DNA from 2 places in the Arthrobacter sp. StoSoilB22 genome. Region 1 is predicted to be linked to the other one. Evidence: riboswitches for the same ligand, from Rfam matches in the RefSeq annotation. Region 1 holds a riboswitch; the other holds the start of a gene.
What was found. Region 1 has a riboswitch for glycine ahead of gcvP (aminomethyl-transferring glycine dehydrogenase). Riboswitches for the same ligand answer to the same signal wherever they lie in the genome.

Region 1 (3,411 bases):
GTTGGCCTCGATCTTGGCCGTCAGATCGGCATGATCAATAGTGCCGTCGGCAGCCGTAGCCACCACAACAACCTTCATGCCGGCCAGCACAGCCGAGGCAGCATTGGTCCCATGAGCCGAAGCAGGGATCAAGCAGACAGTGCGCTGCTCGTCGCCACGGGACAGGTGGTAGCCGCGGATCGCCAGCAAGCCGGCCAGCTCGCCCTGCGAACCGGCATTGGGCTGGATGGAGACCTGGTCGTAGCCGGTGATCTCCGTGAGGTCCGCCTCGAGGTCGGTGATCAGTTCACGCCAACCGGCCGTCTGGTGGTCGGGAGCGAACGGGTGGATGGAAGCGAACTCCGGCCACGAGATCGCTTCCATCTCGGCGGTCGCGTTGAGCTTCATGGTGCACGAGCCCAGCGGGATCATGGTTCGGTCCAGCGCGAGGTCCCGATCGGACAGCTTGCGGATATAGCGCAACAGCTGCGTCTCGGAACGGTGCGTATTGAACACCGGATGCTGCAGGAAATCGGAGGTGCGGACCACTTCAGAGGGCAGTTCGAACCCTGCGGCGTCCCTTACTGGACCGGCACCAAAGGCGACGGCCACCGCGGAGAGGACCTCCGGCGTCGTGGTTTCATCAACGGAAACGCCAACGGTGTCCGCGTCGATGAGCCGCAGGTTGATGCCGCGGGCTTCGGCGGCGGCGATGACCTTGTCAGCTTTGCCGGGAACGCGGACGGTGAGGGTCTCGAAGAAGGCCTCGGAGACGAGTTCGCGGCCGGCCTTCTGCAGTGCTGTAGCCAAAACACGGGCGTGCCCGTGGACTGTTTCGGCGATCGCCTTCAGGCCTTCGGGACCGTGGTACACGGCGTACATCGAGGCGACGATCGCGAGCAGAGCCTGAGCGGTGCAGATGTTGGACGTGGCCTTCTCGCGGCGGATGTGCTGCTCGCGGGTCTGGAGTGCCAGGCGGTAGGCAGGAACGCCGGCGTTGTCCTTGGAGACGCCCACGATGCGGCCGGGAAGCGTGCGCTCCATGCCTTCGCGGACGGCCATGTAGGCAGCGTGCGGGCCACCGAAGAACAGCGGCACACCGAAACGCTGTGCGGTTCCGACGGCGACGTCCGCACCTTGCTCGCCCGGGGGCGTGATGAGGGTGAGCGCCAGCAAATCGGCGGCAACCGTTACCAGGGCACCGCGTTCCTTCGCATCAGAAATGACGCCGGAATGGTCGAAAACGCGGCCCGAAACGCCAGGTTGCTGCAGGACGATACCGTTGATGTCGCCGTCCGGAAGGCCGGCCGACAGGTCCGCAATCTCAACCTCGAAGCCCAGCGCCTCGGCGCGGCCCTTCACTATCGCGATGGTCTGCGGGAGGAGGTCAGCGTCCAGAACAGTCTTCCCGTCCTTGGCAGCCTTGTTCTTGTTGGCCCGGCGCATCAGCAGCACAGCTTCAGCCACGGCGGTGGCTTCGTCCAGCAGCGAAGCGTTGGCAATGGGCAGCCCCGTGAGGTCCTGCACCATGGTCTGGAAGTTCAGGAGTGCTTCCAGACGACCTTGGGAAATTTCCGGCTGGTACGGAGTGTAGGCCGTGTACCAGGCCGGAGCTTCGAGGATGTTGCGGCGGATGACCGGGGGCGTCACGGTGTCGTAGTAGCCCTGGCCGATCATCTGGACAGCGGTCTTGTTCTTGGACGCCAGCTTGCGGAGCTCGGCAAGTACCTGCACCTCGGTGAGGGCGTCCTGCAACTTCAGGGCAGTGTCCTGGCGGATGGAATCGGGGACCGCGACGTCTACCAGGCCGTCGACAGAGTCGTAGCCGATTGCCTTGAGCATGGTGTCAACGTCGGCCTGGCGCCTGGCGCCAATATGCCGGTCCGCGAAGGCGGTGGGGGTTGATTTAACAGTCAAGAGGAACTCCATGATTCAGGCGCCCACTGAGCGCCACGATGATGTGGGGTTCCTCCCCGCTCTGTATTGGACCTGAGAGATTCCGCAGGGATGGTCTCCTGCTTGCACCGTCGGTGAGCCCGGTTGCCCGGACTGCTTTCCAGAGTTGCCTAACCGCGGCGGTACGTGGGCCTGAGAGATTCCTGGGGAGGATTTGCTCCTACGGCGCCTGACTGGATGTACCGGCAGGACTCTCCCGCCGCAGATCAAAAGCGTTGCGCCACCTGAGTGACACGCTTCACACCATAGCGGGTAGTTTCGAAAAAGCGCAAGCAAGGTGCGGCTACTGGTGCATGGTCTCGTGAATCTGCAACGCGAACCAGAGTTGCGCCACCGTGGAGGTCTCACCCATGTCCAGCCCCGTCAGCTCACCGATTTTTCGTATGCGGTAGATGATTGTTTGCCGGTGCGCGAACAGGGCGGCAGCCGTCTTTTGCCAGGAACGCTGCGAGTTCAGATAGGTCCGCAAGGTGACGATGAGATCGCCGTCCTGGCTCTGCTCGTAGTCAAAAATTGGGCCCAGCAGTCGCCGGACCAGCGCCGTTCCTTCCTCAAAACCCGTCATGCCCAACCACGATGGCCCCTGCGCATAGTGGGCGACGTCCAGCTTGTTGGCCTTGGCCGAGCCGAGAGCCCAAAGGGACTCCTGAAGAGCCCGTTGCAGCCCCGCAACGGCGGCCGGGGCACTGATGCCGATGACGGTTTCCGCGCCGGCGCAGTGCGCCAGGACGTCGTCGTCCACATCAGCTGGGACCACCACATGCAGCCTGTTGTTCCGCTTCAAGGACGCTGACGCAACTCCGTGCCGCCACAGTTCGATGTGCACGCCAGCCAGCCCACCGCCGTCGTCCGCTTGCTTGACAGCGTCCAATTCCCTGGCAGCGTCCGCCGACATGGAGGCGAGCACGAAATCCCGGGCCGGCACCTCAAAAGCCGTCAGCCGGCTCTCCATCTCGGCCACTCCGAGGCGTCCCTCCATGGCCTGCATCAGGAACTCGCCGGCCAGCCGGTGGCGGCCTTCCAACGACAGGACGATGCGCGAAAGCTGCAGTCCCAGCACGGTCGCGGCATGGAGAAGTACGACGGCGTCCGGGTGCGGTTCGCTGTTGGGCAGCACCACCAGAAGCGCGTTTGCATGGGTGGGAATGTCCATGGTCAGCACGTGCCTGCCGCGGATCCGGTGCCACTGGAAGTTCTTGCCGGCCACAGAGACCCGGCCGGGAAGCGGGGCCCATTCGTCGGCCAGGAAGTCCGGGAGCCGCTGACCTTCGGGATGCCACGGATGCAGGCAGCGGCGGTCCACCACGAACAGCTCTGCGTCGAGCTCCGTGGCAAGCCGCTGGACAAGGCTCTGCCAATGATCCTCGGATGCCCCGACAGTCCGGAGTAGATCGTAGACCCGCGCTGTCTGCCGGAGTCGTCGGGATTCTTCCACCAACGACGCCTCAGCAACCGAGCGGGCTATCGCGATGAACG
Region 2 (3,411 bases), 1.2 Mb from region 1:
CAGCAGCCGCCGTCGTCCGATCCTGTCGCCCAAGTTGCCCATGGAGACGAGCAGTGCTGCGAGGACCAGCGGGTACGCATCAACAATCCACAGCAACTGCACGCCTCCGACATTCAGGGAGCGGGCAATCTCCGGCAAGGCAAAGGTGAGCGCGGTGTTGTCGACGGCCACCAGCAGCACCGGAAACATCAGGAGTGCCAAGGCCGTCCAGTCGCGCCACGGTGCCGCTTGGCCCTTGACGGGGTGAGCGGAACGGGGTGCTTGGGTTGAGGACGGCGAGAACATGGATTCAACTATACCGTCCAGACGGTACAGTTTCAACTATAGCCCCCATGAACCTTTAGGGAATGATGGATACATGCCACGAAAACCAATTGCCCGGGACGCCGTCCTGGATGCCTTTGAAGCCCTCCTCATAGAAGTAGGGGAGCGGGCTGCCACACTAGACGCCGTCGCCAAGCGCGCAGGGGTGTCCAAAGGCGGACTGCTCTACCACTTCCCCAACAAGGAAGCGCTGATTACGGCCCTTTTGGAGCGCCTGGACCTGCTGGCCGATGAAGATACTGAACTCATGAAGGCGGCGCCGGATGGTTCAGCGGCATACTTCATCAGGTCCTCTCTCTGGGCAGATACGCCCATGGACCGGGCATTCGTCGCCGCTACCAGGCTGGCTGAGGTGGCTCACGAGGAAACCCGCCGCAGGTTTGCCGCAATTCAACAGCGGTGGCTTGACGTGCTGGCAGAAGACGTCGGACCCGAGGTTGCCAAGGCTGTCAGCTATATGGGCGACGGACTCTATTTCAACGCGATCTTTGAAGGCGGCCAGGAGGGCGGCAATGCCGGGCGGGAGGCCGACGTCGAAATCCTTCTGGGGGTCCTTGAACGCCTGCGGAAGTAGCAGCTCATCCATTTGCTGCTGAGGCCCGAGCGTAGGACAATTAACTCTTGTGGCGTGCCCTACATGGTGCCCATACACAATTGAACATGCCTTTGATCTGCGGCGGGAGAGTCCTGCAGGCAAGTGATGCAGGCGCCGTAGGAGCAAACCCTCCCCAGGAATCTCTCAGGCCCACGCACCGCCGCGGCGAGGCAACTCTGGAAAGCAGCAGGTACTCAGCCTATCCACGGGCGAACGGGTACTGTGCTCACCGACGGTGCAAGCGATGGTTGTTCACGCAACGCGCGGAAACTCTCAGGTCCAATACAGAGCGGGGAGGAACCCAGCCGCTGTGGCGTACCCAAACGCCGCCCAAGTAATGGAGTTCCTTCGTGACGGTTAGTTCTGCCTCCACCACCTTCGTCGATCGGCATATCGGCGCCCGCCGCCAGGCCGACATTGAGACCATGCTCAAGTCCATCGGCTACGACACCGTCGATTCGCTGGTCGACACCGCCGTCCCGAACGATATCCGCCAGGATGTTGCGCTCACCCTGCAAAACGCCCTGAGCGAAGTTGAGGTTCTTGCCGAGCTCCGCAAGCTCGCCTCCAAGAACAAGACTGCCGTTCAGATGATCGGCCAGGGCTACTACGACACCGTGACGCCGCCGGTGATCCGCCGCAACATCCTGGAATCTCCGGCTTGGTACACCGCCTACACCCCCTACCAGCCGGAAATCTCGCAGGGCCGCCTCGAAGCGCTCCTCAACTTCCAGACCATGGTCCAGGACCTGGTTGGCCTGCCGATCGCCAACGCCTCCCTGCTGGACGAAGCAACTGCCGTGGCCGAGGCCGTCCTGATGATGCGCCGCGCCAACAAGAACAAAGCTGCCCAGGATGGCAAGACCGTCCTTGACGCCGACTGCCTGCCGCAGACCATCGCGATCGTGAAGGGCCGCGCGGAAGCGCTTGGCTTTGAGGTTGAGGTTGCTGACCTCTCGCTTGGTCTCCCGGAAGGCACCATTAACGGTGTTGTCCTGCAGCAGCCCGGCGTCTCCGGCCGCGTCTTTGACCACTCCGAGGTCATCGCCGCAGCCAAGGAACGCGGCGCACTGGTCACCGTGGCTGCCGATCTCCTCTCCCTTACGCTCATCACCCCTCCCGGTGAGCAGGGCGCCGACATCGCTGTTGGTTCCGCACAGCGCCTGGGCGTTCCGCTGTTCTTCGGCGGCCCGCACGCTGCGTACATGGCCGTCCAGAAGGGGCTGGAGCGTTCCATGCCCGGCCGTCTGGTGGGCGTTTCCAAGGACGACGCCGGTGTCCCCGCCTACCGCTTGGCGCTGCAGACCCGCGAGCAGCACATCCGCCGCGAGAAGGCCACCTCCAACATCTGTACGGCACAGGCATTGCTGGCCATCGTGGCCTCCATGTACGCCGTTTACCACGGCCCTGAAGGCCTGAAAGCGATCGCGGAGACCGCGCACGGTCACGCCCGTACCCTTGCAGCGTCCCTGAAGGCGGCCGGCGTCGAGGTCCTCCACGGTTCCTTCTTCGACACCATCACCGTCCGCGTCCCCGGTAAGGCTGCGGAGATCGTGGCCGCCGCTGAGGCCAAAGGCATTAACCTCCGCGGCATTGATGCTGACACCGTGGGTATGTCTGTTGACGAGACCACTACATCTGAGATTGTCGGCGGTCTCCTTGAAGTCTTTGGTGCTTCGGTAACCGAAACCGCTGAAGGCTTCGCCCTGGAATCCTCCGTGGAGCGCACCAGCGATTTCATGCAGCACCCGGTGTTTAACACGCACCGCTCCGAAACCCAGCTACTGCGCTACATCCGCAAGCTCTCTGACCGCGACCTCGCGCTGGACCGCACCATGATTCCGCTGGGCTCCTGCACCATGAAGCTCAACGCCACGGCAGAGATGGAAGCCATCTCCTGGCCGGAATTCGCCTCGATCCACCCGTTCGCTCCGGATTCGCAGACCGAGGGTTGGCGTGATCTCATCACCGACCTCGAAGCGCAGCTGACTGAGATCACCGGCTACGACCAGGTGTCCATCCAGCCGAATGCCGGTTCGCAGGGTGAGCTCGCTGGCCTCCTGGCCATCCGCGGCTACCACCTGTCCAATGGCGATGATCAGCGCAACGTGTGCCTCATTCCTGCTTCCGCGCACGGCACCAACGCTGCCTCGGCAGTGCTCGCCGGCATGAAGGTAGTGGTTGTTGCCACCGCTCCGGATGGCACCATCGATCACGTTGACCTCAAGAACAAGATCGAAGCTAACCGCGACGCTCTCTCCGCCATCATGATCACTTACCCGTCCACGCACGGTGTGTACGACGCCGACGTCCGCGAAGTCTGCGACGCCATCCACGAGGCCGGCGGCCAGGTGTACATCGACGGCGCCAACCTCAACGCGCTGGTTGGCTTGGCCCAGCCGGGCAAGTTCGGCGGCGACGTGTCCCACCTGAACCTGCACAAGACCTTCTGCATCCCGCACGGTGGTGGTGGACCGGGCGTTGGCCCGGTA

Region 2: another riboswitch for glycine. It lies ahead of gcvP (aminomethyl-transferring glycine dehydrogenase); the one in region 1 lies ahead of gcvP (aminomethyl-transferring glycine dehydrogenase).

What each region holds. Positions count from the first base shown of each region.
Region 1 is NZ_AP024652.1:4,341,790-4,345,200, forward strand. Features, by position in the region: gene gcvP (aminomethyl-transferring glycine dehydrogenase) at 1-1,896, opposite strand, end outside; glycine riboswitch at 2,046-2,144, opposite strand; gene LDN70_RS20130 (PucR family transcriptional regulator) at 2,219-3,411, opposite strand, start outside.
Region 2 is NZ_AP024652.1:1,031,592-1,035,002, forward strand. Features, by position in the region: gene LDN70_RS05065 (MFS transporter) at 1-285, opposite strand, end outside; gene LDN70_RS05070 (TetR/AcrR family transcriptional regulator) at 359-898, shown strand; glycine riboswitch at 992-1,089, shown strand; gene gcvP (aminomethyl-transferring glycine dehydrogenase) at 1,270-3,411, shown strand, end outside.